DNA from 3 places in the Pseudoalteromonas sp. NSLLW24 genome. Region 1 is predicted to be linked to each of the others. Evidence: predicted binding sites of a transcription regulator. Region 1 holds the regulator's gene; each other region holds the start of a gene.

Region 1 (12,153 bases):
AAAGCAAAGCCCGAAAGTGCTGCAAAAATGGCAAGCGAGGTTTTATTATTTTTAAACATAGTTAAGGACTTTCTGTAAATAAGTTGTTTAAAATATTACAACACTCGCTCGTTTATTCAACATTTATAACTTTGATTTATGTAAATGAGTGTTAAAGCTTAGAGCTTGCTCGCACTACTTGTATCTGCAAATGCTTGCTTTTTCCACGCATTAAATAACTTTTGCTGTTTATCAGAGATTTTTAAACCGTATGTTTTCTGCATGTAAGCGTAAGTGTCGGCTATACGTTTACGTGCATAGACAGGCGGTTCAACTACACGTTGCTTAAAGTTTACTTTTACTTCGCAGCGACCATACTGTGTGGCGTTTTCGCTAAGCATGCCAAAACGATAATTAGAGCGATCGGCATTAATTTCGCCAATAGCTGGCGCTAAGTTATTTATATCAGCTTCCATTTTTCTAAATTTAGCACTTACTTTACGGCAGTTTTTACGTCCGCCATCTTGCCAACATTGTAGCTGATGACCAAATTCCCACGCCGGAACAATATGTTCCCACTCAATGCGTAGTGCTCGCACATTTACTTTGCCTGAGCGGGTAAGTGTATTTCGAGGAATGTAACCACAGTTAGAAGGATCAGGAATGAGTTTTTTGCCTTCTTTTTTAATATCACAACCGCAGTAAATACTTTTGGCGTTGTCAGGGAGGGTTTTAATTAAATGTCTTTTAGCCGTTGAAAAACGGGTAAATTGTTCGGCAGATACCGAAAAACACACACAACAAGCCAGTAAGGCCAGAATAAATCGAGTCATATCCATCACAAATGTGAACTACAGGAACAGGCAGTTTAAAGCCTTGAAGATAAAAGATAAAGTTAACTTAAGGCCTGCACTTATATTACTAAAAAGTGTCCGATTAATTTTTTATTCAAAGTTATTTTCACTATTCATTTATTTCTTACTATTTATCGTATTTTAACCACACAAGATTATACGTTAAGGAGTATGCTTAAAGCTTACTCAATATGGGGATTTGGATTGCAAATGAAATTTGTTGATTATTATGCAGTGCTTGGAATATCGCCTGATGCAGACGATAAAGCGGTTAAAGTAGCTTATAAAAAGTTAGCCAGAAAATATCACCCAGATGTAAGCAAAGAGCCTCAAGCAGAAGATAAGTTTAAAGAAATAGCAGAAGCTTACGAAGTCATTCATAACAAAGAAGAACGCACTAAATATGACGAGTTACGTCGTCACCAACAAAATCGTGCTCGTCAACAGCAAGGTAATTATGGTGGTAACAATGCTTCATCGCAAAGTAATTATCAGCAAAGCGATCCTCAAACCGATCAAGAGTTTTCTGATTTTGTTAATTCAATGTTTGGCGGCGCCGGTGGATTCAATCGTTCCGGGCAGGGCAGAAGTAACGCCGCTCGCGCGCAAAAAGGACAAGATGTGGAAATAGAGTTCCCGATTTTTCTTGAAGAGACTTTAGTTGATACCGTTAAGCCTGTTGAGTTTATGTTACCGCAGCGAGATAGTAGTGGTCGTGTCTCTGAAATTAAAAAATCACTTAAAGTGAAAATTCCCGCAGGTTCAGTAAATGGCGAACGAATTCGACTAAAAGGGCAAGGCGGATTAGGGTCAGCGAACGGGCAAAATGGCGATTTGTACTTACAAATTAGTTTAGTGCCCCACCCATTATTTGATGTTGAAGGTCATAACCTAAATATAGTCGTCCCTCTTGCACCATGGGAAGCGGCTCTTGGTACAAAAATAAATTTACCTACGTTGGCAGGCAAAATCCAATTAACTATTCCATCTAATAGTCAGTCTGGTCAACGCTTGCGTATTAAAGGTAAGGGATTAATGAGTAAAAAAGCCAAAGGTGATTTATTTGCTGTGCTTAAAATTGTTAATCCAACATCTGTTGATGATACCAGTAAAAAACTTTGGGAAGAATTAGCCGAAAAAGCTCACTTTGATCCCCGTAATAACTGGAGCAAGCCATAATGCAAATTATCGTGACACAAAAAGATGATTTACTTACTAGCAAAGAGCTATGTTTGAGTAGTGATATTAGCGAAGCAATTTTATATGAGCTAGTTGAGCACAATATTGCGGTTCCAATTGAGGGGAAGCATGTTACGCAGTGGCAATTTACGGTATCGGCAGTGACCTTAGTTAAAAAAGCGGCCCGTATTCAACATGACTTTTCGTTAGATTGGTCGGCAATAGCTTTAGTTTTACAATTGCTGGATGAGCGTGATGAGTTGATTTTCGAAAACGAAATGTTAAAGCGACATTTGAGTCGATTTAAACACTTGGAATAAAATCTGCCCTTGGGTACTTCCTCGGGCTTATTTACTCTTTGGTGAGAGTGCGCTAGTTCTTAAAAACCAATATGACTACTTTGATTTATTCTTACTTTTAATTCGGATAAATCGTTTTAGTCGTATGTTTTGCATAAGTAGTAATATTCCACTTAGGCAAAAAAGTACGCTGGTTGCTGCAAAACTAATAAGCAGCGGATTATTAAAATCCTCTCGCTCATCGTAATCCATAATATGTAACATCCAAAAAAAGTCGAAAATTCGCCATAGTGTGCTGCGAACGGTGATAACTTTGCCGTTATTTTCTGACAAATACAGTGTTGTGTTAAATGTGTCGTCAAATTGTACCTGCCAAACATTGGTTTTATATCCAACTTCTCGCATACCTTGCTTTAGCAGTACAGCGCTTGTCACTTGATCATCAATAAGTAAGTGTGCTTTAGCATTTGCGGTAATTTGTATTTTAGTTGGCGGCTCAAAAGGTCGGCCTGTTATACCGTTAAAGCTTTGCTGTTCATCTTTATTTATTACTGTAATTATAGGTGTGGTTAAAAAGTTCTCAAAAATTATTTGTGTTGGATTAACCACCTGAGATGCAATATCGTCAAGGGAGGCAACATAATCAGCCTGCGTAAATGGGTTATTAAGAGTACGTGTTGCAAGATGCTCCCCATGAACTTTATCAAGAGGGATAGCGCTCATTACTAAACCACCTAATAGCCAAGCTAAAATTTGTAATGCGAGCAAATAACCGAGCCATTTATGTAACTTGCGAGCATACTTAAATATTTTTTTATTCATGTTTTAGTCTTATTATTTTTAGAGGCTAGTTTATTACATTAATGGGATTAGTTACTGCGACATTTTGTCGCAGTTTAAACTATAGCTTACTGTAATCATTTAAAAATAAAAAAGATTACACTTAAATTGCTAACATGACTTATTTGTTAATTGAGCTGAGTGTTTGATATCCAGCTAGCTTTAAACGCTAAAAAATACTTAAAAGCTGCGAAATATCTATATAAAGTGGTTAATAGAGCATAGTTGATTTGGTATAACGGTAAAACTGCGTTAAAGTTTGCAATGAAATTATTAGAGGATAAATACGAAACGATGTCGGAAATTCAATTTTTAAATGTAGATCTTGAGCTTGAATCAAAGCAAGATATTAGTTTGCTAGTGGCAGACTTGAAAAAAGTCGCGACGATTTTACATTATGACAAAGACGAATACCGTCAATTAGCGCGTATTGAAGCAACAGGTGTAGTAAACACGCCTGACAAAGCAATAAACCATATATGTGAGCTTATTGAATCGTGTTCGCGTAACGCGCTAAAACAATGGTTAAGCTGTTCACGTAGAACGTTTGATATTGGTTTTGAATCAGGCACTTCACCTAAGTGCTTTAATCAAGCCTTAGATGCAGATACATTATTGCGTATATCTGCGATTGGTGCGGGTATGGAAATTACAATTTACCCAATCGAAAAGTAACTACCTTCGCTCTACGACTGCTGCGGTCATTTTTGATACGCAGCACAGCTCATTGCGGCTATTTGTAATTTTTATTTCCCACACTGAACTACGTTTGCCAATATGAAACGCTCTTGCCGTTGCTGTTAAAGTGCCGTTGCGAGATGCTTTTAAATGACTTGCGCTAATTTCCTGCCCCACGCAGTAAAATTTTGTAAAATCGACAACAAAGTTAGCTGCATAGCTGGCAACTGTTTCGGCAAGTACAACGTTAGCACCGCCGTGAACCATTCCCATTGGGTTATGATGCTCAGGAATTGCCGGCATAGTGGCTACTAAGTAATCATCACCAATTTCAGTGACTTCTATTCCCATGGTTTTCATTAATGTTCCTTGGCCATCAATGCCTTGTTCTAACTGCTTGCACAGCTCTAAAGTGATGGGCTGGTACCAAATACTCATAATGACTCCTTTGCTTTTTTAATCATTTATAAACCTAGCTTTAGTTATATCCCTAAAATGTACACAAGTGAAATTACTTTGGCTATTTTAAGGCTTAATTTAAATTTGCGATTTTTATTTAACTGTATATACTCACAGTTAAATGTACTGTATGGAAAACCAGTTGTATGCGACCATTAACGAACCGCCAAGCTCAAATACTCGAACTAATTAAAGTTTTTATTAAAGACACTGGTATGCCTCCTACACGTGCTGAAATAGCGCAAACATTAGGTTTTAAAAGTGCCAATGCTGCTGAAGAACATTTAAAAGCACTTGCTAAAAAAGGCGCAATTAAAATGAAACCAGGTGCAAGCCGTGGTATTCAGTTAATTGAAGAAGAAGAGCCAGAACAATTAGGTTTACCGCTTATAGGGCGTGTTGCTGCTGGTTCACCTATTTTGGCGCAAGAGCACGTTGAAAGTCACTGCAAAATAGATCCATTAATGTTTAAACCGGCTGCAGATTTTTTACTACGCGTTAACGGTATGAGCATGAAAGATATTGGTATTATGGATGGTGATTTACTTGCTGTACATCGTACTCAAACCGCTGAAAACGGGCAAGTTGTTGTTGCCCGCCTAGACGAAGACGTAACTGTAAAACGTCTTGAGAAAGCGGGTCGTAAAGTATTACTTCATGCTGAAAACGACGATTTTGAATCTATTGAAGTAGATCTTGAGAATGAGTCTTTTAATATTGAAGGCTTAGCCGTTGGTGTTATAAGAAACGCTGATTGGATGTGACTTTAAAAATAGCTTTTAAACAAGCAGTTTTATAAATGCGTACTAATTAGTACGCATTTTCTGTTTTAAATTCGCACTAAAAATAGGGCATAAATAGCTCACTGACAATTTAAGCTGTAAACTTTTTTGCACTTATATTTTCCCCCTTCGAATGCGTTAAACCCCTTTGTTTTGCTCATCTTTTGAACTTCCTGTTACCTAGTTGGTTACTGATTTTTTATTAATTACTCAATATCACCTGATTGTTTTTTATACTAAAACTTGCTTGTTGTTCATTTTTTAGCTAATTATTAATGTGCTGAGCTAATAATAACTCACAGCTTTTTAGTTTTGAGAACACACAATATACACAAACACGTTGTTGGCGCAGCAAAACCAATCAATATTAAATGAGATTGACTAAAAAAATAAAAATAACGAATTGGCGTTTAAGCCGTATGCCTCTTCGCTTTGCATTCGCAATAGCATCAAAGGAGCCGTCACATGGGTAAACTGACCTCTACCTTGTGGCTTATATTATGTGTTTTTTCGCACCCAGTTTTGGCTAACAGCCAATACAATATGCGCAAAGGCGTAACCGATATAAGCAATAATGTATATCAGCTGCACATGACCATATTTATAATATGTTGTGTGATTGGGGTGATAGTGTTCGCAATTATGTTTTGGGCACTTATTCATCACCGTAAATCTAAAGGGGCTGTACCTGCCCAATTTCACGAAAGCACTAAAGTAGAAATACTTTGGACTGCAATCCCGTTTGTTATTTTAATTGCTATGGCAGTACCAGCCACTAAAACTCTAATTGCAATGGAAGATGCCAGCAAAGCTGATCTCACTATTAAAATTACAGGCTCGCAATGGAAATGGCATTATGAATATATGGGTGAAGATGTAGAGTTCTACTCTATTTTATCTACCCCGCAAGATGAAATAGCGAATCTTGCAGATAAAAATCCTAACTACTTACTTGAGGTTGATAAACCTCTCGTACTGCCAATAAATCAAAAAGTACGATTTTTAATGACTTCTGACGATGTTATTCACTCTTGGTGGGTACCTGATTTTGCAGTTAAAAAAGATGCGAATCCCGGCTTTATAAACGAAACATGGACGAACATAAACGAAGAAGGTACTTACCGAGGCCAATGTGCTGAGTTGTGTGGTAAAGATCATGGCTTTATGCCCGTTGTGGTGGTCGCTAAATCTGAGGCTGATTTTAAAACGTGGCTTGCAGATGCAAAGCAAGCTAAACAAAAAGCAGCATTAGCAGATGCCGCATTACTTGATAAAACCCTCCCAAAAGAAGAATTAATGACTTTAGGCGAACAAGTATATATGGCCAATTGTGCTGCATGTCATCAGCCTACTGGCATGGGGTTACCGGGTGTATTTCCTGCACTTAAAGGCAGCCCTATAGTGCTTGGCGATATAAAAGATCACATTGATGTAGTTATCCATGGGCGACCCGGTACGGCAATGCAAGCATTTGCCAAACAGTTATCTATAAAGCAATTAGCAGCGGTTATTACTTATAAACGTAATGCGTGGGGTAATGATACGGGTGATGTTATTCAACCGAGTCAAATACAGGCAGCACTTGATGCCAAAGTGGAGGCGAACTAATGAGTAGCATAGTAGAACAACCTAACGCCAATGAAGCTCATCATGCTCATCACCCAGCTAAAGGTTTTAAACGCTGGCTTTACACAACTAATCATAAAGATATAGGTAGTTTATATTTAATTTTTTCGCTGACCATGTTCTTAATTGGTGGTGGAATGGCCATGGTGATCAGAGCTGAATTATTTCAACCAGGTTTACAGTTGGTCGATCCTCACTTTTTTAATCAAATGACCACAGTGCATGGTTTAATTATGGTGTTTGGTGCGGTTATGCCGGCCTTTACAGGCCTTGCTAACTGGATGATACCACTCATGATTGGCGCGCCAGATATGGCATTGCCAAGAATGAATAACTGGAGCTTTTGGATTTTACCGTTTGCGTTTTTAATCCTATTGGCATCGTTATTTATGCCTGGTGGGGGTCCTGCATTTGGTTGGACTTTTTATGCACCACTGTCTACAACATACAGTAATGACAATACTGCATTGTTTGTATTTGCCGTACATATTATGGGGATTAGCTCAATAATGGGCGCAATCAATGTGATTGTAACTATAGTGAACTTACGTGCTCCCGGCATGACATGGATGAAGTTGCCCTTATTTGTATGGACGTGGTTAATTACTGCCTTTTTATTAATAGCGGTAATGCCAGTGCTTGCAGGGGCTGTCACTATGGTACTTACCGATAAGTATTTTGCGACCAGCTTTTTTGATGCCGCAGGCGGTGGCGACCCGGTGATGTTCCAACACATTTTTTGGTTTTTTGGTCATCCCGAAGTATACATAATGATTCTTCCTGCCTTTGGCATTATATCTACAATAGTACCTACCTTTTCTCGTAAAAAACTTTTTGGCTATGCCTCAATGGTATACGCCACATCCTCCATAGCACTATTGAGCTTTATTGTATGGGCTCATCATATGTTTACCACTGGGATGCCGGTCGCTGGCGAGTTGTTTTTTATGTACGCGACCATGCTTATATCGGTACCTACAGGAGTAAAAGTATTTAATTGGGTTGCCACAATGTGGAAAGGCTCAATAACTTTTGAAGTGCCAATGCTTTTTAGTATTGCGTTTATTGTGCTGTTTACCTTAGGTGGCTTTTCGGGGTTGATGCTGGCAATTACACCTGCTGACTTTCAGTACCACGATACTTATTTTGTAGTGGCGCATTTTCATTATGTATTAGTAACAGGGGCTGTATTTTCGATAATGGCGGGGGCCTATTACTGGCTGCCCAAGTGGACGGGCAATATGTTTAATATCACGCTAGCTAAATGGCATTTTTGGCTATCGCTGGTGAGTGTGAACGTATTGTTTTTTCCTATGCATTTTGTAGGGCTTGCCGGTATGCCGCGTCGAATTCCCGATTATGCACTTCAATTTGCCGACTTTAACGCAATCATAAGTATTGGTGGATTTGCCTTTGGTTTATCGCAATTGTTGTTTGTAGCTGTGGTAATTAAATGCGCGCGTGGCGGTGATAAAGTGCCTGCAAAAGTATGGGAAGGGGCAGAAGGGCTTGAGTGGGAAGTTGACTCTCCAGCGCCATATCATACTTTTTCTACGCCGCCGGTAATTAAGTAATGACACACGCACCGCTACTCAAACGTTTGGTACTTATTTGCATAGGCATGTTTGCCTTTGCCTTTGCTTTAGTACCTTTGTATGACGTGTTTTGTGATGTAACAGGGCTTAATGGAAAACCTTCGCTTGAGCAGGCAGAGCAAAGTACACAAATAGTACAAAACCGAGAAGTCGGCGTTAGCTTTACTACTCACGCACAAAGTGGTGCACCGTTTGAAGTTAAATCAAAAGAATACAGTGTAGTGGTAAAACCCGGTGCAATGCGTGAAGTAATGTTTAGTGCTAAAAATAACAGCAACCTAGATAAAGTAATGCAGGCTGTACCATCAGTCTCACCAGGTAAAGCGGCAAAGTATTTACACAAAATAGCCTGTTTTTGCTTTGATCAGCAACCTCTAAAAGCAGGGGAAGAACTTGAATTTAAATTACTTTTTTATGTTGATACCGCATTGCCGAGCGATATTGAAGAATTAACTTTATCTTATACCGTATTTGATATTAGTGAACAGCTGGTGGCAAGTAACAACTAGCTTTTTAAACTAGTGTGAAACTAGGAGTAAATAAAATGAATCAAGAATATGAGCATTATTACGTACCTGAGCAAAGCCCATGGCCTATTGTAGGTGCTGTTGCATTGTTTTTTATTGCAGTAGGGGCAGGCTTGACTGTTATGAGTGTAGGTAAAGAAGGTGGTAGCGGGGTTTATCTGCTTTATGCCGGTATTGCTGTACTTGTGTATATGTTGTTTAGCTGGTTTAAAAATGTAATTAATGAATCGGACCAAGGTTTGTACTCAGCACAAATGGATCGCTCTTTTAGACAAGGTATGAGCTGGTTTATTTTTTCTGAAGTTATGTTTTTTATGGCCTTTTTTGGTGCGCTTTTTTATGCACGCGTATTGTCGGTACCTTGGCTTGGAGGCGCAGGCAATAATGCAATGACTAACGAGGTTTTATGGCCAACTTTCGAAGCTGTTTGGCCGCTAGTTTCAACACCTGCTGGCGAAACTACTCAAGCTATGGGCTGGCAAGGCTTACCGCTTATAAATACCTTAATACTGCTTACTTCCTCAGTGACTTTACATTTTGCCCACGTAGCGATGGAAAACAATAAACGCACTCCACTTAAAGTTTTTTTAGGCGCTACTATTTTATTGGGCGTTTGCTTTTTAGGGCTGCAAGTTGAGGAGTACATGCATGCATATAATGACCTTAACCTAACGCTAGATGCGGGCATTTACGGTAATACGTTCTTTTTATTGACTGGTTTTCATGGCATGCATGTAACGTTAGGAACCGTACTTTTATTTGTAATATTTTTACGGATATTAAAAGGGCACTTTACTAAAGATAAGCATTTTGCTTTTCAAGCAGCTGCTTGGTATTGGCACTTTGTTGATGTGGTGTGGCTGTGTTTGTTTGTATTTGTATATGTGCTGTAGCGTTTATTGGCGAATTATTTGCTTTAATAAAACCAAGTTTAAGCGCTGCAATAACAACAACTAAAACAACGACCGAAAACAATACGCGACGACCTAAAAAGTGAGACATAGGTCGTCCCCCAGTTTTCCCTGACACCATAATAAACAATGCTCTAAATAAGTTAAAAAGTATAAATATTAACAACAGTACGATAATAATTTTAATAATCACTGAGTTGACCCTTTATGCAGTTAGTTTTATGGCACAAACAAAAGCTTAGTTCACTAATCACACTTTGTATGGTTGTGGTTGTTGTACTTGTGTGTGTGCGACTAGGATTTTGGCAGTTGGAGCGGGGTGAGCAAAAACAGCAGCAACTAACCGCTATTGCTAAGCAACAGAATCGGGGTGTGGTGAGCTGGTCTCAATTACTTAACCTGCCTGATAGCTGGAACAAAACAGGTGTATTGGTTGAGTTAAAAGGGCGGTTTGTACAAAACCAATATTGGCTTTTAGATAATCAAGTTTATAACGGACAAGTAGGGTACGACCTACTTGCTTTACTAAAGCCAGCCAGCGAAGAAAAAGTGATTTTAGTTAATTTAGGATGGGTAAAAGCGCCTATATCTAGAGATACACTGCCAAAGGTTACTCTGCCTACAGGTGTTTTTATTCTTAAAGCGCAAATAAAAGAAAATAACCTAAGTAGCTTTACGCTTGAAGATAAAACTACAAATAACGACTTACCTACAAGAATCCAATCTATCGACTTGAATATGCTGAGCACTCAAAGCCAGCAATCATTAATTAATTTTATGGCTTACAGACAAGGTACTGGTGATGAGATTGCAACACCTCATTATGAGGCAGTTGTTATGAGCCCTCAAAAGCATAATGCCTACGCTGTGCAATGGTTTTTAATTGCTGTTGCATGTGCTGTTGTGGCTATTTTTGCGAGCAAAAAAAGGACACTTAATGAAAAATAATCCCCTTGTGTTGTTTGTGGGCTGCTGCGCTATCCCATTAATTTTGGCATATGGCGCATTAAAGTTTGATTGGTTGCCTACTGCAATTACTAATAATGGCGAGTTTTTAAGCCAAGAAATAAAACTTAAAAATTGGCCGCAAAATAATCCCAAGCAATGGACTATCGCACTTAATTATTCAAACGAATGTAACACCCCATGCAGCGAACAACTCAATGCACTTAATAATTTATATGTGGCACTTGGTAAAAACCAAGGCAAGGTTGATATGGCTGTAATGGGAAGTCCCGACAATAAAAACCTACCATGGAAAATTATTACCGAGCAACAGAGTTTAAATCCTGCAAGTTTGTATTTAATTGATCATATGGGGTTAGTGGTACTTGAATATCCCTTTAAGGTCGAGCCACAAGAAAACCGTTTAGTACAAAAAGGGTTATTAAAAGATCTAAAAAAATTACTTAACTATTCTCGTTCTAGCTAACTAAGTTGAGCTTAAGTTGGAGTATCTGATGTATAAAAATTATAAAAACTTAGTATTAATAACAGGATTACTCGCTTTAATTGTAGTTGCTTTAGGTGCGTACACCCGCTTAAGTGATGCAGGTTTAGGGTGCCCCGATTGGCCTGGTTGTTATGGCTTTTTAACGGTACCTAAGCATGAGGCTGACATAGCCTTAGCAACTCAAAGCTACCCCGATATGATGTTCGAAACCGCAAAAGCGTGGAAAGAAATGATTCATCGCTACTTTGCAGGTGCTTTAGGCTTACTTATTTTAGGTTTATTTGTGTTGGCTTTTTTAAAACGCCAATATCCAACTACGCCAGTTAAATTGCCTTTGGCTTTACTTCTACTAGTGGTGTTTCAGGCTGCTCTTGGTATGTGGACAGTAACCATGAACCTTCAGCCGCTTATTGTAATGGGCCACTTATTAGGTGGCTTTAGTATTTTGTCACTTATAACGCTTTTATATTTACGGCTAACCGCAAAACCTATTATGGGTGGCGATAGCGGCGCAAAACGCTATTTCGGTTTAAGTTTAGTAGCGCTCAGTGTATTAATTATCCAAATTGCACTTGGTGGTTGGCTGGCTGCAAATTACGCCGCTCCACATTGTAGTGGTTTGCCATTGTGTAATTACGCACAACCGTTTTCATTGAGTAGCGTATTTCAATTACCACTTGAGCACAGTAATTATGAGTTTGGTGTGTTATCGCAGCAAGCGCGTATGTCTATTCATTTATTACATCGCATTTGGGCACTCGTTACTTGCATTGTTCTGGCGTTAATTATGTGGAAAATATACAGCCAAGCGTACTCTAAAAAAATTAAAAATTGCGTTGTGAGTGTATTACTTGTTCTGCTTTGCCAAATTAGCTTAGGGCTTATTTTAGTACATTGGCATATTCCGTTGGGAGTTGCACTGGCGCATAACTTGATGGCAGCCATACTGTTATTAAGCATGGTTAGGTTGT
Region 2 (12,153 bases), on a different contig from region 1:
CCACGAATTACGTACTCCTCTATCGTCTATTTTAGGTTACACCGAACTATTAATGCAGAGCGACTTTAGTCAGCAAGCAGAAAATGAATTGGGTGTTATTTATCGAAACGGTAAACATTTATTGAGCCTGTTAAACGATGTGCTCGACTTATCTAAAATAGCAGCCGATAAACTGGAACTTACCCTAAGCGAAGTTAACCTTGATAGCATGCTTGCCGATGTATACACGCTAATGCGCGTATCGGTGCTAGATAAGGGCCTTACGCTGCGCTTTGAATCTCATCAGCCATTACCTTTGGTTGCACGACTGGATGCAACAAGAGTTCGCCAAATTTTAATAAATCTAATAAACAATGCGGTTAAATTTACCGATAAAGGCGAAATTGTTGTTAATGCGTGGACGCAGTGGGTTGATGATCGTGAAATGCTATTTTTTAGCATTAAAGACTCAGGCATGGGCATTGCCCCTGAAAAACAAGAACTCATATTCAAGCCATTTGAACAAATAGCTGATGTAGAATCACGCTCTGTAGGTGGCGCAGGCTTAGGCTTGGCAATATGTGCTGAATTGTTAGCACGTATGCACGGTGATATTAGTTTGCATTCTGAAATTGGTAAAGGCTCTACGTTTACTATTTCGGTTTACCCAGGTGATATTAGCGAAGTAGAACGACAGGTACTTAATTTTAGCAGTGCGCCGCAACTACAAAGTAAATCGGCTCCATGTAAAGTGCATGGGCGAGTATTAGTAGTTGATGATTTACGTGATTTACGCATGCTAGTCGGTCATATGATCAGTACCTGTGGTGCGCGCGTCGATTATGCCGAACATGGCCAACAAGCGCTTGAAAAAGTGCGTATTGCAGATGCGTATAAAGCGCCTTACGACATTATTTTTATTGATATTCATATGCCTGTAATGGGCGGCAAGGAAGCTACCATAGAGCTTAGAAAAATGGGTTACAAAGGCCCAATAATCGCGCTCACTGCCGCTACTATGAAAGGCATACATGAGGAGCTTGCTGCACTTGGCTTTAACGATGTAATACCAAAACCTGTTGATAGCGCGGCTTTATATCAATGTTTGCAAGATTATTTGGTAGCGCCAGAGCATGCACCGCAAGCTAAAGATATAAATTGTAGTAAGGGCTTAACCGAGAAAAAGCAGCGCTTTTTACTTGTTGAAGACGATCACGATGCAGCGCAAATTACGCAGCTACTTTTAGAAAGTCTAGGCGTTGAAACCGTCATTGCGTCTAGCTGCGCACAATGTTTGCAAATACTTAATCACGACCAGCAATTTAATAAGGTATTGTTAGACATGCATTTACCTGATGGGCGTGGCATTGATTTAGGCCAGCAAGTTAATGAGCGATATCCAGAGCTACGCTTGGTGATTGTAAGTGGCGCAGAGCCAGATCCTAAAGAAATAAAAGATTTAAATATTGACCGAGTTTTACTTAAACCTATTAATTTGAGCTTACTTGAAACGCTTATTAGCTAGGGCCTGTTTATCTTTCGAGGTTAAATTTGCAGCAGTATGTTTGGTATTTAGGCAAGGCAGAGCCTGTGTAGTGTGGTTATTACCCATAAATAGGCGATAACGTAGCACAAATGCCAAACACGCGCTGCCCGAAGGGTTCTGCCCAGGGGCTATATACTCTTTGTTGCCTACATGGATTTAGGTAAGGGGCGTGAGCAGGACGCGGAAGCTTTGCTCGGTTTTTACTTATTCTTACAGGGATGTAAGTCAGTAGAATAACGCAGGAGCAGTTACCGAGCCACTAGGTTACAAATCTCGCGCCGCGATTAAATAGCCCCTAGATTGAACAAATTTTAATCCTGAAAGGTCAACAGGTCCAATAACTGAGACATTATTTATATGCATTCAATAAAGTTAGTATCTGAAGAATTAACACCATCAAAAGTAGTGTGTGTTGGCCGTAACTATACCGCACACATTGCAGAGCTAAATAACGAAACGCCAGACAAAATGGTATTATTTAACAAACCAAATAGTGCAATTACTAATACGTTATTTGCGGCTCATAACGGCGATACGCTGCATTATGAAACCGAGCTATGTTTTGTAGTTAAAAATAAAAAATTTGTAGGGGTTGGACTCGGCCTTGATTTAACTAAGCGTACTGTGCAAAGTAAATTAAAAAATAAAGGACTTCCATGGGAGCGCGCAAAAGCGTTCGACGGCTCTGTTATTTTAACTGATTTTGTAGCGCTAACAGAGACAATGAAGCACTTTACTTTTGAACTTAAAATTAATAATGAAGTAATTCAGCGAGGCGATACTCATTTTATGCTGCATAATCCGGACTCAATTTTACAAGAAATTAGTGAATTTATGAGCTTAGAAGATGGTGATGTAGTAATGGCAGGCACACCGTCGGGCGTAGGCGAGGTAACACCTAAAAGTATTTTTGCTGTGGCACTTTATGCTAATGATCAGTGCTTGCTTGAGCATCAGTGGCAAGTAAGTAAAAATTAATAACTTGCTGTTGGTAGTGTTTATCAAAGTCGGCAAAGGTAGTTTTAAGCCAATTATGCTGACTTTGTTGATACTCAGGCGATTGTAGTACATTATTTTTTAGCGCGCGGTTAATTTTTTTAAGCGCTTGCTGTGCAAAATTATTAGGTGCGTTAGCCGCACAACCTATTGCTCCTCGTATAAATTGAATGTCATTTTCTGCAATTGGTACACTCTCTATATTCGTATATTCTCCTTGTTTATTAAAGTAATCGGCCATAAACGGGTAATCAATTGAGTAGTCTAAAAAGCCGTGACTCAAGCGTGCTATAACAGCCTGACTTTCATTTTCGCTACTCCAACTTAACGACGACTCTTTATCTCGTTTTGTATTTTCAATAATTGTATTAATTTTAGTTGTAAATTTACGTGCAGCAGCTTGCCCGTATACGTATTGCGGGTCGGTTAATAAATTAATAAGGTGAATAGGCGAGCCGTGCTTTTCTTCTAATTTGGGCTTTAGCTCTTTAGTCGTGATAATTGAAAATGGGGGATATACCGTTGTTGGATTTGAGTAGTTAAGTAGTTGGTTATTATGTTTTTTATAAATAACACACGGGAAGCATACGTTTTTTCCTTCACTTAAATATTTATTTATACGCTGCTGAGGGACAATTAAGCGGGTATGTTTTACATCTGTTATGGTTTTAATGAGTTGCTCGGTTAGGTTGTCGCAAATACCGCCTTGTGGTGCACTTTCGCTTTTAGCTATATGAAAAGGGGGCGTGTAACTTTGCAGCCAAATAATTTCTTCTAGAGGCTGTAATTTTTGTTCAACAGCATGCGCGTTAAATACAATTAATAGACAAAATGCATAGTATCCGTTTCTCAGCATTGATAAGTGTTCGTTGAATTAAGAAAACTTAATTAAAGTATAGTGTTGGTTGTAGTAGGGTCAAATATTTTAGTTAAAAGCAGCCTTGTTCAAGGCTGCTTTTAACTGGTACATGCTTAATAAGGCATAGGATAGTTTTTAAATATAGTGTTAATTTCACTAAGAATTTCGTCGCTTAACGTGATGTTAAATGCATCAATATCTTCTTTTAATTGGGCTATGTTTGTTGCACCAATAATTGAAGAGGTTACGCCATCTACTTGGTTACACCATGCGAGTGCTAGTTGTGCTGGAGTAATATTGTTTGCATGAGCCAGATCAACATACTGCTTAGTGGCTTGCTCTGCATTGGGTGTATCTCTAAAAATACCGTTGCGCTGCATGAAGGTCCAACGAGATCCTTCTGGGCGAGCACCGTTTAGGTATTTACCCGTTAATAAACCAGCTGCTAAAGGCGACCACGGTAAGTAGGCAATATCTTCGTGTACACATTGTTCTATTAAATACGGCCAGTCTTTAGCGTGCGCTAAGCTAAACTCATTTTGAATAGATACCATACGCGGTAAGTTATGCTCTTTGGCCAAACTTAAAAACTGGCTTATACCCCATGGCGTATCGTCAGATAAACCGCAGTGCTTAATTTTACCTGCTTTAACACATTCATTAAGGCCTTCTAGAATATCAAGCATACTAGCTTGTTGCTCTTGTGTATTTACGTCGGTAAATTTAAGAGTGCCGGGCCATTGTCTGCCAAAGTGAGGGGTAGAGCGGTTTGGCCAATGTAGTTGATATAAATCAATGTAGTCTGTTTGAAGTCGCTTAAGTGAATCGTCTACGGCTTCTATTACTGTTTGGCGAGTAATATTGCCACCATCACGTACCCACGATAATCCATTGCCTGCAATTTTTGTAGCTAGTACCACTTCGCTGCGCTTTTGCTGATTACGCGATAGCCAATTGCCAATAATTTCCTCGGTTTTACCATAGGTCTCTGGCGAAGGAGGCACAGCATACATTTCGGCTGTATCAATAAAGTTTACGCCTTGCTCGAGCGCGTAGGCTATTTGTTCATCAGCATCGCTTTGAGTATTTTGTTTACCCCAAGTCATACTGCCTAAACATACTCTTGAAACGTTAATACCACTGCTGCCAAGTGGGCTGTATTGCATGAGAATTCCTTATTGCTCGTCTTGAGAGTAGCTAACTAACGCCGATAAAAGAGGCTCTGCAATGAGGGCTTTTTGGCCTGTTTCAAAATCAAACATAACCACTTTTGAAGTGCCTGTTGTTGTTATAGCGTTTTGTGCGTGACTAAATACGGTGTAATTCATAACAAATCGGTCTGTTTTTATATCAGAAATAGTAACACCGACTGTAAGCGTATCTGGGAATGTAACTGGGCGTTTATAACGAATGTTATTTTCGCTTATTACCGGGCCCACGCCATTAGGGCTTATTGTATCGAACAGATTTATTTTATTTAAGAAGTCGATTCGGGCTATTTCAAAGTAACGTAAATACACTACATTATTTACGTGTTGTAGTGCATCCATATCAGCCCACGCTACGGTGATGTCGGTATGGATAGGGTGCTGATCTTTAAACGTTTGCATTATTTATTGGCCCTTAATTTTAAAGTACTTAGATTATCAACATGGGGTTACGAGCTCAAGGTAATTAATGGCATGTTTTTTTATAAGATGATTGTACCTATTTAATTTTAGGTCTACAGTTAAATTACACAGACAAACACAAAAACACACAGAGGTAGAAATATGCAGAACATAATTAACTGGTCCTTAGCTTGTTTGGTTTTTATAGCCTCTTTTACCTGTTACGCAATGGGTAACGAATCAGGCGCTATTATTTTGATGTTAGCGGGGTTTTTTTTCGAGGTTATGTTTTGGTTGCGCGGTTATAAAGAGCAAGAAGGTAATAAGCGCTTTTTTTAATCGCTAACTAGGGCCTGTTGACCTTTCAGGATTAAAATTTGTTCAATCTAGGGGCTATTTAATCGCGGCGCGAGGTTTGTGACCTAGTGGGCTAAGTAAAAACCGAGCAACAAAGAGTAAATTGCCCCTAGGCAGAACCCTTCGGGCAGCGTATGTTTGGCATTTGTGCTACGTTATCGCCTATTTATGGGGAATAACCACACTACATAGGCTCTGCCTTGCCTAAATACCAAACATACTGCTGCAAATTCAACCTCGAAAGATAAACAGGCCCTAGGCTTGCTTATCACATTTGATTCTATAATAATGACTGTATAAATAACCAGTTATTGTTGTGGTGATGAAGAAGTTTATTCACATAGACATGGATTGCTTTTATGCAGCAGTAGAAATGCGAGATAATCCAAAACTTGCATGTGTACCGCTTGCTATTGGAGGCAATAGCCGACGAGGCGTGCTCTCAACCGCTAACTATATAGCTAGAGAATATGGCGTGCGATCGGCTATGTCGAACTATCATGCTAAACAATTATGCCCCGATTTAGTTATTGTCCCAGGGCGCATGGCTGTATACAAAGAAGCTTCAAATCAAATACGTGAAGTATTTAGCCGCTACACAGATTTAGTTGAACCTCTTTCTTTAGACGAAGCCTACCTAGATGTAACAGACAGCACCGCTTGTAAAGGCAGTGCCACACTTATTGCACAGCAAATAAGAGCCGATATTTACAATGCCACCGGGCTCACTGCATCAGCAGGCATTGCACCGATTAAATTTATTGCCAAAATAGCCAGCGACGAAAAAAAACCGAATGGTCAATTTGTCGTTTTGCCTCATGAGGTCGATGATTTTTTAGCGCAATTACCGCTGGGGAAAATTCCGGGGGTGGGTAAAGTAACGCTCGAAAAGCTAAATTTAAAAGGCTTATATACCGGCAAGGATGTACGTGAAAAAGGCGTTAACTGGATGCAGCAACATGTGGGTAATTTTGGTGTGTCGCTTTATCAAAAATGTGCAGGTGAATATGTTGGTAAAGTATCAACAGATCGCATCAGAAAGTCGCTGAGTGTTGAGCATACCTACGAATACAACAAAACAAGTTTGCAAGAGTGCTTAGATGAGCTGCCAAAATTGTTAGACGAATTAGTTTTAAGGCTTAATAAACAGCAATTACAAAACCGTATTAATAAGCTGAGTGTTAAAGTGAAGTTTGCAAATTTTGTAGTGACCTCAGCCGATCAGGCATACCACGAGCTAAACACAGAAATATTTATTCAACTTCTTACTAAGGCCTATCAACGAGGGCTACAACAACCTGTAAGATTACTTGGCATAGGCGTTGGCATTAAAAGCGAGCCAGAACAAAACTTCCAACTGAGTATTCTCGATTAAGCTGTAAAGCCTGTAACCCCAAGTTGCCATTTATTGGCAAGTTGTATAATTAGCCCATCGCACCTTGCTGGTCTTCAATATTTAAATCGACGATAATGAGGGCTTATGTTTTCTAACAGGACTTTATTTATGGCATACCCTCAAGCGGTTAGTGCAAGCCTTGAATGCACATCTCATGATGCGCTTATTATTATTAGTGATGACTTTTCTCTATTACCAAATAACTCATTACGTGATGCTATTTTAGACCAAGCAAAAGTTGATTCTCGTATTGGTAAACAAGTTACTTTATTAGTGATTGAAAATAAACGCGTTGTACTTGCGCCAACGGGTCCGTTAAATAGAGATTACGACGACGTGCGTCGTTATTTTGATGCTGCTAAATTAGCAATTAACGAAGCAAAAGCGTCGGGTAGTGTTAACCCTGCATTATTTTTACCAAATTTAAATGGCGATAGCCGTTATCAGCATGCTTTAGAAGTTGCTTATTTAGGCGCTTGCCAAGCCTTATGGCAGCCATTAGAAGCGCGTGAATATCACGGTGAAAGTATTGAACCTATTACTCAAATTGGTTTAGTTGGCGCAAGCGAGCAAACAATCAAAGCTGTTAATGCAATTGCTGCAGGCCAATATGCCGCGCGTGACTTGTGTGGCACCGAACCTGAGCGTATGGCTCCACCACGTTTTGCTGATTACTGCGTTGATTTATTTAAAGGCTCAAGCATTGCAGTTGACGTAATTGATGATATTGCAGCTATTGATAAAAACTACCCAATGCTAAGCACTGTTGCTCGTGCATCGTATGCAGTTGAGCGCCATCACCCACGTGTTGTTAAGCTTGAATATGTACCAGAGGGCGAAATTACTCGTACACTTATGTTTGTAGGTAAGGGTCTTGTATACGATACAGGCGGTGCAGATTTAAAAGTAGGTGGTCATATGGCAGGCATGAGTCGCGATAAAGGTGGCGCAGCTTCTGTTGCGGGCTTTATGAAAGCCGTTGCGGATTATCAGCCTAAAGGCGTTAAAGTAGTATCGTACTTGGCTGTTGTTCGTAACTCTATTGGCTCGGATTGTTTTGTGCCAGATGAAATTATTACTAGCCGCGAAGGTATCCGTGTACGCATTGGTAATACCGATGCAGAAGGGCGCTTAGCAATGGGCGACCTGCTTAGCGAAATGAAAGATTTAGCTAAAGGCGAAATAAACCCAACGTTGTTTACTGTTGCTACATTAACGGGTCACGCGGCACGTGCAATGGGTCCTTACGGTGCGTATGTTGAAAACGGTCCAGCTCGTAGCGCTGGTGTTTCACGTCAAATAGCTGACCTTGGAGATTTGTGGGCCGATGGCGCAGAAGTATCGCGCTCTCGCCGTGAAGATTACGACTTTATTAAACCACGCACGCTAGCAGACGATGTACTCTCTAGTAATAATGCGGCATCTGCAGTTACTGCTCGTGGACATCAGTTCCCTATGGCGTTTATGGCTATTGTTGGTGGGCTTGATAAGCACGGTAACGACTCTGCACAACCTTTGCCTTATGTGCATATGGACATTGCAGGAAGCGGTGTTGAAGGCGGTGATTGGCAGCATGGCAAGCCAACGGCTGCATCAGTAACGAGCTTGTTTGCACGTTACTGTTTGTAAGCTAAAAACTTACATGCAATAAAAAAGCCCTGTTAATTCAGGGCTTTTTGCATTTTATGAGAACGGTATCGATTAATCTAATTTAAAACGATTAACTACGCTCGAAAGCTCTTGGCTACTTTGTTTAAGATTATCACTGGCATCGGTAAGCTGTTTAGTATTATTTAATGATTGCTCAGTTGATTGAGATAGCTCATTAATACGCAAATTAACCTCGTCGGCAGCTTGAGTTTGTTGCTCTGTGGCGCGAGCTATTTGGCTGTTCATTTCGGTAATAATTGAAACAAGTCGTTCTATTTCATTAAGTGAAGTATTGGCTGATGACGCCTGATCTACGGTAGAAACTGAAAGTGCTTGGCTTGATTTAACTGCTTCTACTGCTGCTTTTGCACCTTCTTGAAGTTTAGTGATCATGGTTTGAATTTCGTCGGTACTTTGCCCTGTACGACTGGCTAGTGTTCTTACTTCATCTGCAACAACAGCAAATCCTCGGCCATGCTCTCCTGCGCGAGCAGCCTCAATGGCAGCATTTAATGCCAGTAAGTTTGTTTGCTCCGAGATGCTTCTTATTACATCAAGTACAGAGCCTATATTATGGCTCTCGTTGGCTAAATCTTCTGTTACACGGCTGACTGTTTCTATGTTGCTTGAGAGTGTTTCTATTGCTGTAATTGTTTGCGCAACCACATTTTTACCCGTTGATGCGTTTTGTGCTGCATCCTTAGCTGCTTGCTCTGCGGCTTCGGCGTTACGGCTTACATCATGTATTTGGTGAGTCATTTGCTCCATGGCAGCTGCAACTTGGGTTGAGCTGTCGTTTTGAAGCTCAATAAACGAGTGGCTTGTTCTACTTGAATCATCAACTGTATGCGCATGCTCGCTTACATCGTTTGCACTTTGTGATACATGAACAAGAGACTCTCGCATTTTTAAAACAAATAAATTAAATGAGTGTGATAGTTCAGATATTTCATCGTTACCGGATTCATTTAATGTACGAGTTAAATCGCCTTCGCCTTGTGAAATGTCTTTCATCATATCGGCTGCTAAACGAGTAGGTATTAAAATGCTCTTGCCTATAAAGTAACTAAGTAAAATAACAGCAATAATCATAATTGTTGCACTGACGACTATAAGATTTCGTTGCTCGCTAAATGCTTCGTCAATTGAATCAAGATAAACACCTGAGCCAATAATCCATTGCCATTGATTAAAACCTTTAACAAATGCGATTTTTTCAACTGGTTTTTCTTTACCTGGTTTTGGCCATTTATAAGGAATAAATCCTTCGCCAGAGCGTTTAACTATATTAACCATATCAACAAACAATGCTTTGCCGTCAGGGTCTTTATTATTGGTTAAATCTTTTCCTTCAAGCGCAGGTTTTATAGGATGCATAACCATTTTTGGCTGGTAATTGTTAATCCAAAAGTAATTGGTTTTGTCGTAGCGCAGAGCTCTTATTGCATTAAGTGCTTGCGATTGAGCTTGTTGTTGAGTGAGAGTATTATTTTGCTCAAGGTCATAAAAGTGCTCGATTATACTGTACGCAGTTTCTACTACATTTTGTGTTTTAAGGTACTGCTCGTTTTTAAGAGAGCTATATTGGTGAGTTAGGCTGGCTACACTAAGCGCTATAAGCCCAAATACAACAATAGCTATGAGCAGCGAGAAACGTTGGAATATACTAAAACTACGTAGACTAGGCATACATTTATCCTCAAAAAGTGTGCGCTTTAGCGCATAGAATAAGCGTAGCTAAAAAAAGAGTTTAATCTAGGCTTAACGCCCATTAATGCAAAAAAAAGGCTGATTTATCAATCAGCCTTTAGTCTGTTATTACTTTACTTGCTTATTTAACATCAAAATGACGATTAAAGAAGTTTGTAATTGTTTGATGTAAGTGTGTTTGCACTTGTTTACCACGTAGGCTGTGCTTAGAGCCTGGGTAGGTCATCATTTCAAACTGTTTTTCGTTATCTTGCAGTTGTTTAAACAATTTAGTTGAATGAGTAAACAGCACGTTGTCGTCAGCCATTCCATGGTAAATCATTAATGGGCCTTTTAAGCCATCAGCATATGGAAATACTGCGCTGTCTTCATACCCTTTAGCATTCGTATCAGGGTGACCTAAATAACGCTCTGTGTAATGCGTATCGTATAGAGCCCAATCGGTTACAGGAGCACCCGATACGCCGGCTTGAAAGTAATCGCCTGCTTTAAACATAGTCATAAGTGCCATGTAGCCGCCGTAGCTGTGGCCATAAACACCGATGCGTTGTGGGTCTACGTAATCAAGTGTACGTAAAAACTCTACGCCTTTAATTTGATCGGCAACTTCAACCACGCCTAGGTTTTTATAAATAGCATCTTCAAACTTTTTACCACGGTTGTACGAACCACGGTTATCTAGTTGAAAAATTACGTAACCTTGTTGCGCCATGTACTGAAAGTACAAGTTTTTACTGCGCCAGCTATTCGTCACTCGTTGAGCATGCGGGCCGCCGTATACGTTAACAATAACAGGGTGCTTTTTGCCATCACTAATGTTGCTAGGCTTAAATAAACGGTAATGCATAACTTGGCCATCTTCGGCTTTAATTGTGCCGTATTCTGGTTTTGTTAAGTCGCTTAAATAAGGAGTAAGCGGATGGTTACTATCAAGCTTATTTTCTTCAAGCCATGTAATAAATTCGCCGTTTACTTTACGAAGCGCTGCTGAGTTTGGTTTATTATCAGACGAGCTATTATCGATAAAGGTTTTGCTGTCTTTTGCTAGCACAACATTATGGTACTGACCTTTTTCGGTGATACGTTTGGCATCGCCTTTTTTAAATAAAGGCGCGCTGTATAAATGGCTTTCAAGCGGTGTATCTTTTCGACCGGCAAAGTAAACAATGCCTTTTTTCTCATCAATACCTTTTAAGCTATCAACAGCCCAATCACCAGAGGTGATTTGACGAACAAGTTGACCGTTTGTGCGATACAGATATAAGTGTTTAAAACCGTCGCGCTCAGATGCCCATACAAAATGTTTTTTGTCTTTTAAAAACTCAAGATCAAAATGTAAGTTAATCCACGTTTCGCTGTTTTCGATTAATGCTACTTTTTGGACTTTAGTTTCGCTGTTATAAAAACGAAGCTCTAATTTATGTTGCGAGCGATTTTGCCATTGGTAAGACAGTGTATTGCCGTCTTTTAGCCACTTAGCACGCGCGATATAAATGTCTTCATCTTTACCTAAATCAATCCAATCTACTTTTTGATCATTTAGCTTAACCACACCGAGTTGAATTTTTACGTTATCAGTACCTGTAAACGGGTAGCGTTGGTTAAATAATTTAACTTCATCAGCGTAAATTTCGTTACGGATAGCTTCTTTTACTGGAGTTTCGTCAACGCGGGTATAAGCAATTTTAGTTTCATCACCTGACCACCAGTAACCCGTCATGCGGCTCATTTCTTCTTGAGCTACAAATTCGGCCATGCCGTTTTTAATTACGCCGCCGCCATCTTTACTAAGCTGAATTTCTTTACCTGATTCAAGCTCTAAAGCGAATAGGTTTTGCTCTCGAATAAACGATACGTAGTTACCTTTAGGTGAAAAGCGTGCATCGGTTTCAAATGTTTCAGTGTCGGTTAGTTTTTTACTTTTAGCAGAGGCTAAATCGTAATAGTAAAGGTCGCCGTTAAGTGGGAATAAAAGTGCTTTACCGTCTTTAGACCATTTGTATTCTAATATGCCTTTACCAAAAATACGTTGGCGTTCGCGGCGTGCTTT
Region 3 (8,683 bases), on a different contig from region 1:
AATACACGGTTCGATTAATTTATTCATCGGCAGCTCCAGACGCTAAATACTTATCTAATAATAGCAAAGCTGCAACACTGCGTGCTTCGGTAAAATCTTCTTGGTCTAATAATGACTGCCACTGAGTTAATGGCCACTTAACAACAACAAGCGGCTCTGGTTCGTCGCCAATAAGGGTTTGTGGGTATAATTGCTTAGCAAATAAAATATGCATAGTGGCATTAAAGTAACTCGGCGCCATTGTTACTGTTCTTAATGGTTTAAAATACTCAGCACCAAAGCCAATTTCTTCTTTAAGCTCTCTGTTAGCAGCTTGCTCTGGCGTTTCGCCCGGATCGATTAAGCCTTTAGGAAAACCTAACTGGTAATCGTTTGTGCCCGCACAGTATTCACGTACAAGTAGTAATTCGTTGTCTGCACTTAACGGAACAATCATCACTGCTCCCCGGCCACCGCCGCGAATTCGCTCATACTGGCGCTCTTCGTTATTAGAAAACTTTAGCTCTAAAGACTCCACAGTAAACAGGCGGCTTTTAGCGACAACATTGTTACTGAGGATTTGTGGTGGTGTTGGGTGCTTTTTCTGTGTCATTGGCGTTAATTTGCTATCATGGCAGTTAGTTCAATAATAAACCTTATAAGTTGAAATTCCTATGTTAAATTGGTCAAAAATCGATACCGTTTTGCTCGACATGGATGGAACATTACTCGATTTACATTACGACAGTCATTTTTGGCTTAACGTTATTCCTGCGCAACACGCATTAGCAAGGGGCATTAGCCTAGATGCAGCTAAAGCAGATATTTTAAAACGCTATCAAGCTGTGAGCGGTCAAATACAGTGGTATTGTTTAGATTATTGGGAGCAGCAATTAAGCTTGCCTATAATGGAGCTTAAACGAGAGTCTCAGCATTTAATTAAAATGCGCGAAGACGTACCTCATTTTTTAACTGAGCTTAAAAAAGCAGGCAAAGAGTTAATTTTACTTACCAACGCCCACCCTGAGAGTGTCATGCTTAAATTTGAGCATACAGCGATTGATAACTACCTAGATGGCGTAGTGTCGACTCATGAATATGGAGTAAGTAAAGAGCAACAAAGTTTGTGGCACCAAGTACAAAAAGACTTAGGATTTAATAAGCAGCGCACTTTGTTTGTAGATGACAGTGTGCCGGTTTTGAATGCCGCACGAGAATACGGCATTGAGCACTTACTTGCAGTTGCTAACCCAGATAGCCAACAACCACATAACGAAATAGCCGATTACCTAAGTGTTACCGACTATCGTAAGATTATCTAACTCAACTTACGTGACTTAAATTTTTGGGTAACGCGCTTCTAGCCCTTGATATACTAACTTTGCAAAATCTGCATGTTCTGTATCAAGGCTTTTAACTACTTCAACTAAATGCTCGTTATCTTCTTGCCCATTCCATTCTTTAATATAGCTACCATCTTTGTAACCGTGATCTTGGCGGAAAAAGTTTAACGTGTTTTTACCTACGTAGCCGCGATATAAATCATCAATATCCATACCCATTTGCGCCATACAGCCGGCAAAGGCACCTGCATTAAACGTTTTATCTGCAACTGCAGAAGCCGCTAATATCTCTAGTGTTTGTTTAAAGTCATCAGCTTGTTGAGCATTACTAAGCTCAGTTTCAAGTTGCTTTGCTAAGTCTTCGTAGCTAGTTTCGCCGTCAATTCTAAGCGATAGACCAAAATGAAAAATATCAACCAACTCTAAAATAACTTGTTCAGTATCTGGTGTTTGTTTTTTCCACCATTTCCAACCATGATGATCCAACATTTCAGCACACTCAACCCAAATAGCGCGGTACCATTCAAACCCTTGAGTAAACCATTGCTCATGTACTTTAGTATTCATGGCGTTTTGCATTTCTAGCATCACTACTAGCTTGTTTAAATTGGCAGACATATCAGTTCCTGTCGTTTTGATTGGCGTAATGTTCGTTGGTGTAATAATACAGATAAAATGCTGATTGTGCATTGCTGTATATTTTTATTAGTGTGCTAGTTATGTTTATCGTGACGTCGTAAACTCATGCCATGAATCAATTAAATCAATGAAATCTTCAAAGCCACAACCACTACTTAAGCCATTTTCTTCAAGCGCTAAATCGTCATCTTGATACGCTATTAGGTCTTCGCTGTCTTGATGAAGCGCATGGGCTTCAAATAATGCTTCGTCTTTCGTTAATATTAAATCTATTTCTTGGCCTTTTAGCGTTAGCGGCTCATAGCTTGAACTCACCGATGCAATAAGCGCTTGCACCATGGCTACTTTGTCTTTGCCTATTTCTTCGTTTAGCCAGCGACCAATAATAGCGTGTTCACTGCTTATTTTAATACGTAGCCCACTAATAGGGTCGCGAATAAATTGATATTCCATAGGGTTTGCCTGTAAATCTTTAATTGCGTAATTATATACGTAAACGCCCGTAAACCACAGGACATATAAAGTAAAATAGCGCCACATGGGCGCTATTTTACTCAACTTGAAAACCGTTAACTTCGCGATCTATAACGCGCTGCGTCAATAATCGACCATAAGTAAATAATAGGCACAAGTACAAAGCCTACAAGCACATAAATTAGTGCGTAACTTATTATAATAGCGAGTGCAAAAAATATAGCCGCTAAAATACGCCCTTGCACTAACTGCCCTAAACCAGGAAAAAATATATTACATAATGCTGCGATTACGTTACCGCCAGAACCTTGATCTGCCATACTAACCTCTGTATTTATTTGATTTTATAATTATTTACTTACACACTCTATGCCAATTTATTAAAGCTTACAAATCAAATAGTTAAATTAGTCTAGATTTAGAGAGTTAGTAAATTTTGCTAACTTTAGGTCAAATTAGCAATTTTTGTTATGTGTTTGCACTTTTCTATTCGCTCAATTAATTAGCAAGTTACTCGTTTTGAACACTATTTTATAAATAGCTGTTTATAAAAACAGTATTTTATTTAGCCTAACAAAAACACCTGTTATACTGGCCACAATATTGATTAAAAAGGCGTAACGATGGACGTTTCACAATTACTCGATGGCTTAAATGACAAACAACGCGATGCCGTTGCAGCCCCACTACAAAACATGCTGGTATTAGCAGGTGCTGGGTCTGGTAAAACACGAGTGTTAGTTCATCGTATTGCGTGGCTTATGCAAGTTGAGCAAGCCTCCGCTTACAGTATTTTTGCAGTTACTTTTACTAATAAAGCCGCTAAAGAAATGCGTGGCCGCGTTGAAGAAACACTAAAAGCGCCTGTAGGTGGTATGTGGATTGGTACTTTCCATGGTTTATCGCATCGTATTTTACGTGCTCATCACCGTGAAGCTAATTTACCAGAAGCCTTTCAAATTTTAGACTCTGACGATCAGCTTCGGATGATCAAGCGCTTATTAAAATCGATGAATATTGATGATAAAAAATGGCCCGCTAAGCAATTTGGCTGGTACATAAGCGCCAAAAAAGATGAAGCACTTCGCCCTAAAGATATTCAAGCATACGATATTAATGAGCAAATGATGCTGCGTGTTTATGCCGCCTATCAAGAGGCCTGTGATAGAGCGGGCCTAGTTGATTTTGCTGAAATATTACTACGCAGCTACGAAGTGTTAAAAAATAACCCTACGTTACTGCGTCATTATCAGCAACGCTTTGCGCATATGCTCGTAGACGAGTTCCAAGATACAAATACCATTCAATATGCTTGGTTAAAATTACTTGCTGGCGATACTAACAGCATTATGATTGTAGGCGACGATGACCAAAGCATTTATGGTTGGCGTGGTGCTAAAATCGAAAACATTAAACGTTTTTTAACTGACTTTAGCGCAGAAACCATTCGTCTTGAACAAAACTACCGCTCAACAGCGACTATTTTGAAAGCGTCTAACGCATTAATTCAAAATAACTCAGAACGTATGGGTAAAAGCTTGTGGACCGACGGTAACGACGGCGAGCCAATCTCTATTTATGCAGCATTTAATGAGTTAGACGAAGCACGCTTTGTAAGTAGCAAACTACGAAGCTGGTTAAATGCAGGTAATGCCCTACAAGATGCCGCAATTTTATACCGTAGTAACGCGCAATCTCGTGTACTTGAGGAGGCCATGCTGCAAGAAGGCTTAAAATACCGTATTTATGGTGGTATGCGATTCTTCGAACGACAAGAAATTAAAGATGCGCTTTCGTATTTACGCCTAGTAGGTAATCGTCAAGACGATGCCGCGTTTGAGCGTGTAATTAATACGCCAGCACGCGGTATTGGTGATAAAACATTGAGCCATATACGAGATTGTGCACGAGCAGAATCGTTACCGCTTTGGTATGCCGCAAAAGCAATTGTAGAACAACAGCAATTATCTGGTCGTGCCTCTGGTGCAGTAAGTAAGTTTGTAGAACTAGTCGAACAAATAGAAGATAAAATTAGCGATCTAACTTTGCATGAGCAAGCCAAGTACACAATTCAAACCTCAGGCTTGATGGCAATGTACCAAGCTGAAAAAGGTGAAAAAGGCCGTGCTCGCGTAGAAAACTTAGAAGAGCTAATTAGCGCATGTGACCAGTACGAACTTCCTGAAGACGAAGAATACAGCTCGCCTTTACAAGGCTTTTTAGCACATACGTCACTTGAGTCAGGTGAAGGACAAGCAGAAGAGCACGAAGACGCCGTTCAAATGATGACACTTCACTCAGCTAAAGGCTTAGAGTTTCCGTTAGTGTTTATGGTGGGCGTAGAAGAAGGCATGTTCCCTTCTCAGCAAAGTAACGAAGAGTCTGGTCGTTTGGAAGAAGAGCGCCGCCTTTGTTATGTAGGCATGACACGAGCAATGGATAAGTTATACATTAGCCATGCTGAGAGTCGCCGTTTATACGGGCAAGAAAAATACCATAGCCCATCACGCTTTTTACGCGAAATACCTGAGGACTGCGTAGAAGAAATCCGTATTAAAACACAGGTTTCTCGCCCGCCTGCCGCCGGGCGTTTTAGCGCATCAGTTAGCCATGCCGCATTTGAAGACAGTGGCTTTAACTTAGGGCAACGAGTTTTGCATGCTAAGTTTGGTGTTGGTACCGTACTTAATTACGAAGGCAGTGGCGCGCAATCTCGCGTACAAGTTAACTTTGACGACCTTGGCAGTAAATGGTTAGTAACGGCCTATGCACGATTACAAGCTGTATAAAGCTCACCTAAATGAGTTAGAACAACAACTAGCTGGCGCGTATCATCGTCAGCTAGTGTTGATTACGGGCAGCCCTGCTTGGTGTTATGAATTACTTAACTCATTAATAGATGAAAACAATACACTTGTTGTATCAAAGCAGTCCGCGATTAAAAATTCGTACTGGCCTACTCGCACTCACCAAATTTTAGGGCAAGAATTTGCTCATGCTGTTTACGATGGTTTTAGTGGTTTACACCCTGATAAACTTGCAGCACTTACCGGCACCGTTAAAGCAGGCGGTATACTGTTTTTATTACTGCCCGAATTAAATGATTTAGCCTCTTGGCAAGACCCCTCATTAAGTACAGTGCAATCACACGGTCAGAGTATTGACTACAGTTTATTTAATCAACGTTTCGCGGCTATTATTAAGCAATTACCCGCTTTTCATTTTAGTGAAAAAAATGGCTGTATTAGTAATCTCGTCAGCTCTGTTACGCATAATAAAATTGATTATGTACCACAGCAAAACTGCGTTGAACAAATAGTAAAAATAGCTAATGGTCGTGCCAACAGGCCTTTACTCATTAATGCTGATAGAGGTAGAGGCAAGTCGGCAGCACTTGGCTTAGCAGCCGCAAAATTAGCTGATAAAAAAGTAATTATTTGCAGCACTCAGTTTAAAGCGACCCATAGTAGCTTTAAACATTTAGCCAACGAGTTAGACCTGCAATACAACGCTGAACATAAACAGCTCGCCAACTTGCACTACGTTGCACCTGACGCGTTATTAAATGCATTACCTGAGTGCGATTTATTACTCATTGATGAAGCCGCCGCGATCCCTGTACCGTTATTGCTAAAAATGCTAGCTCATTACCCTCGTATAGTCTTTGCAAGTACACTGGTTGGGTATGAGGGCAATGGTAGGGGTTATACCATTCGCTTTAGTAACTATATAAAAGCGCACTATAAAGCCTCTAAAGTTGTAACGCTTGATGAGCCACTGCGTTTTGCTAAACACGATCCCCTCGAGAAGCACATTCGCACCTTGCTTGCACTCGGTGCACAATATAAAGAGTTAAGTAGTGAGCAATTAGAGCAGCCAGTTCATAGCGAAATAACTCAGCAATCCCTTGTAAACAATGAGCCTTTACTGCAACAAGTTATTGCCCTGCTTGCATTGGCTCACTATCAAAGTAGTGTAAACGATTTACGCCAACTACTAGACGCACCATCGCAACGAATATTCATCAGCAAAATTAACAATCAATTAGTTGGTGTATGTTTAATCGCAATAGAAGGTGGTTTAAGTGAAGAACTTGCTCTACAGGTTATAAGCGGAGAGCGCCGCCCACAGGGTCATTTAATGGCTCAAACCCTCTCACAACTTAGTTTTAATAATGACTACTTAACACAGTTGAGCGCTCGCGTTGTACGAATAGCGATTGATCCCAGTTCTCACAATATGGGTTTTGGTAAAAAGCTACTTAGCTATTGCGAGTCGCAAGTAAAAAGCCAATGTAGTTGGTTTGGTGCAAGCTTTGGCGCAACAGCGCAGCTACTTAACTTTTGGCAAAAACAAGGGTTTGATACCGTAAAACTGGGTTATCAACGCGATAAAAGCACAGCTGAACATTCGGCGCTTGTGGTTAAATGCTTAAGTAACAAAAGTGCAATTATTAGACCTTTGAAAAAGCAGTTTAAAAACGACTTTTTTTATGCTCTTTTAACACACTTTAAAACACTGGATTGGCAACTTGTAAGTATTTTAATTGAAGGATTTAGCGATGAGCTAGTAAGCCCCGAGACTCGCGAACGATTAGCCTTGCTCGTAAACAGTAACTTCACTCAATTTAATATCTCTGCGACTCTTTGGCAAGTAGTGAATCAGTGTCCTTCTTGTATGTCTCAATTAACAGAGTCTGATAAACAACTTTTAATAAAGTTAGTGCTTCAAAATGAATGTAATGAAAAAGTGATTCAACAATTAGGTTTATTAGGAAAAAAGCAGCTTGAGAATCAATTTAAACGTGCCATAAAAAATCTCACTAGTGCCATCTAATAACTCCTAGTTACCTATCTCTATTAAATCTTATCCATCTTTAAGCTATTTATTTAATTTGTTCTATCCTTAAAGCATTAGCAGGTAAATTAAGATAAAGGCATGGAATTAATAAACTTTAAAGTGGGCTGCAAAACAATTTCACTTAAAATACTCGATATTTTATTAACAGAGCGCTTTGACAATAATCTAACAACTTTACCAAACAATAATAAAAGCTTTATTGGTGTTAAAGATTATATGGATATACCAACGCCTGTTTTTGATTTAGGTATTATTTTAAATAATATCTCAACCGAACAAAGTAATGCGCATGTACTAAAACAACTAAGAACATGGCAAGAAAAACTATTAAACTGGTTCAATACCCTTCAAAGTAACTTATCAAATAGCTCAGCTTCTATTTCAAGCAATGACGCAGAGCTACAAGATTTTGTTCTGTTTTACAAAGAGCTCAACACCGATAATGAAGACTTAAAACTAACAATGTCTCGGCTTAACGAGCCTTTCCAATCATTGCTAGAAACGGTAAAAGAAGCTATATCAGCTCATAATCAAAGCGATTATAAACAAGTATCAGCTCTGCTCGAAAAAATTAAGCGTAGTAACCTAATTCAGCTAGAGCGTTTATTCGAATCAGCTAAAGAGCAAATAACCTTAGACTATAAACCTATTATTGTTTTTACCACTAAAGACGGCTTAAACCCACACGTAGGGTTATTGGTAGATAAAGTCGAAGATAATATCGACTATAAAAAAGAAGACATTAAACCACTAGATAAGCTCACTGAGGTTGGTTTTGATCTAGACCCACAAACTAAAAATATGATGCGAGGATTAATCAAGCTTTCACAAAAGCACAGTGTATTAATTGATCCAAGCGTAATATTTAAACCAACACAACTAGAAGAATCTGAAAGTGAAGAAACTCAAGCTTACGGACTATTTTAAATAGTCTTTAGATTTGGTTATAAACTTTAGTACTGAAGTAAGGAGCTATTCTGCTCGACTTGTATATTTAGGTGAATTGGAAAGGCCTAGAGTGCGTAATGTTCGTTACTCCTCTATATTTCGCTTTTCTGCAGACGTAAAAAGCCCGAATCGTTAGATTCGAGCTTTTTAAAATGTAAAATCGGTGCGCGCAGTAGAGCCCACAGCAGTGGAGAGTCACAGTCCAAATACGCACTATCATTTCTCAAGCAGCTTATTATCGTGCTATTGCTGATACTGGTGAGCTAAGTGGGCTTCTTAAAAGTAGTTCATGAGCTGTAATCGAATAAAGTAAGGGATATTAATGGGAGTGTAGGGTGTGATTTGTACGTTATTCACTCACACTCCACTTTTCTGCAGACGTAAAAAAGCCCGAATCGTTAGATTCGGGCTTTCTACAATTTGAAGCCTGGTAATGTCCT

Evidence for each region. Region 1 encodes LexA, which represses DNA repair genes until DNA is damaged. Its sites were predicted from a motif close to TACTGTATNNNNATACAGTA; they were not measured.
Region 2: dinB (DNA polymerase IV) is a predicted target of LexA. The motif match lies at 5,638-5,657, and genes of this name have one in related genera.
Region 3: uvrD (DNA helicase II) is a predicted target of LexA. The motif match lies at 2,975-2,994, and genes of this name have one in related genera.

Annotation. Positions count from the first base shown of each region.
Region 1 covers NZ_JADYWQ010000019.1:10,608-22,760, forward strand. The annotation lists gene I6E72_RS16660 (S41 family peptidase) at 1-59, opposite strand, end outside; gene I6E72_RS16665 (endonuclease) at 159-812, opposite strand; gene I6E72_RS16670 (DnaJ C-terminal domain-containing protein) at 1,044-2,012, shown strand; gene I6E72_RS16675 (chaperone modulator CbpM) at 2,012-2,332, shown strand; gene I6E72_RS16680 (membrane protein) at 2,408-3,133, opposite strand; gene I6E72_RS16685 (hypothetical protein) at 3,446-3,826, shown strand; gene I6E72_RS16690 (PaaI family thioesterase) at 3,827-4,267, opposite strand; gene lexA (transcriptional repressor LexA) at 4,435-5,052, shown strand; gene coxB (cytochrome c oxidase subunit II) at 5,536-6,678, shown strand; gene ctaD (cytochrome c oxidase subunit I) at 6,678-8,270, shown strand; gene I6E72_RS16710 (cytochrome c oxidase assembly protein) at 8,270-8,800, shown strand; gene I6E72_RS16715 (cytochrome c oxidase subunit 3) at 8,836-9,711, shown strand; gene I6E72_RS19905 (DUF2909 family protein) at 9,614-9,922, opposite strand; gene I6E72_RS16725 (SURF1 family protein) at 9,937-10,677, shown strand; gene I6E72_RS16730 (hypothetical protein) at 10,667-11,161, shown strand; gene I6E72_RS16735 (COX15/CtaA family protein) at 11,190-12,153, shown strand, end outside.
Region 2 covers NZ_JADYWQ010000009.1:170,713-182,865, forward strand. The annotation lists gene I6E72_RS11670 (response regulator) at 1-1,504, shown strand, start outside; gene I6E72_RS11675 (fumarylacetoacetate hydrolase family protein) at 1,883-2,503, shown strand; gene I6E72_RS11680 (ABC transporter substrate-binding protein) at 2,454-3,377, opposite strand; gene I6E72_RS11685 (aldo/keto reductase) at 3,494-4,546, opposite strand; gene I6E72_RS11690 (acyl-CoA thioesterase) at 4,556-4,990, opposite strand; gene dinB (DNA polymerase IV) at 5,670-6,722, shown strand; gene I6E72_RS11700 (M17 family metallopeptidase) at 6,852-8,372, shown strand; gene I6E72_RS11705 (methyl-accepting chemotaxis protein) at 8,445-10,082, opposite strand; gene I6E72_RS11710 (S9 family peptidase) at 10,225-12,153, opposite strand, start outside.
Region 3 covers NZ_JADYWQ010000033.1:196-8,878, reverse strand. The annotation lists gene cysQ (3'(2'),5'-bisphosphate nucleotidase CysQ) at 1-27, opposite strand, end outside; gene nudE (ADP compounds hydrolase NudE) at 20-592, opposite strand; gene yrfG (GMP/IMP nucleotidase) at 654-1,301, shown strand; gene I6E72_RS19520 (dUTP diphosphatase) at 1,317-1,940, opposite strand; gene I6E72_RS19515 (YacL family protein) at 2,046-2,414, opposite strand; gene I6E72_RS19510 (hypothetical protein) at 2,531-2,755, opposite strand; gene uvrD (DNA helicase II) at 3,059-5,224, shown strand; gene I6E72_RS19500 (GNAT family N-acetyltransferase) at 5,202-7,271, shown strand; gene I6E72_RS19495 (chemotaxis protein) at 7,374-8,222, shown strand; rRNA gene rrf (5S ribosomal RNA) at 8,669-8,683, opposite strand, start outside.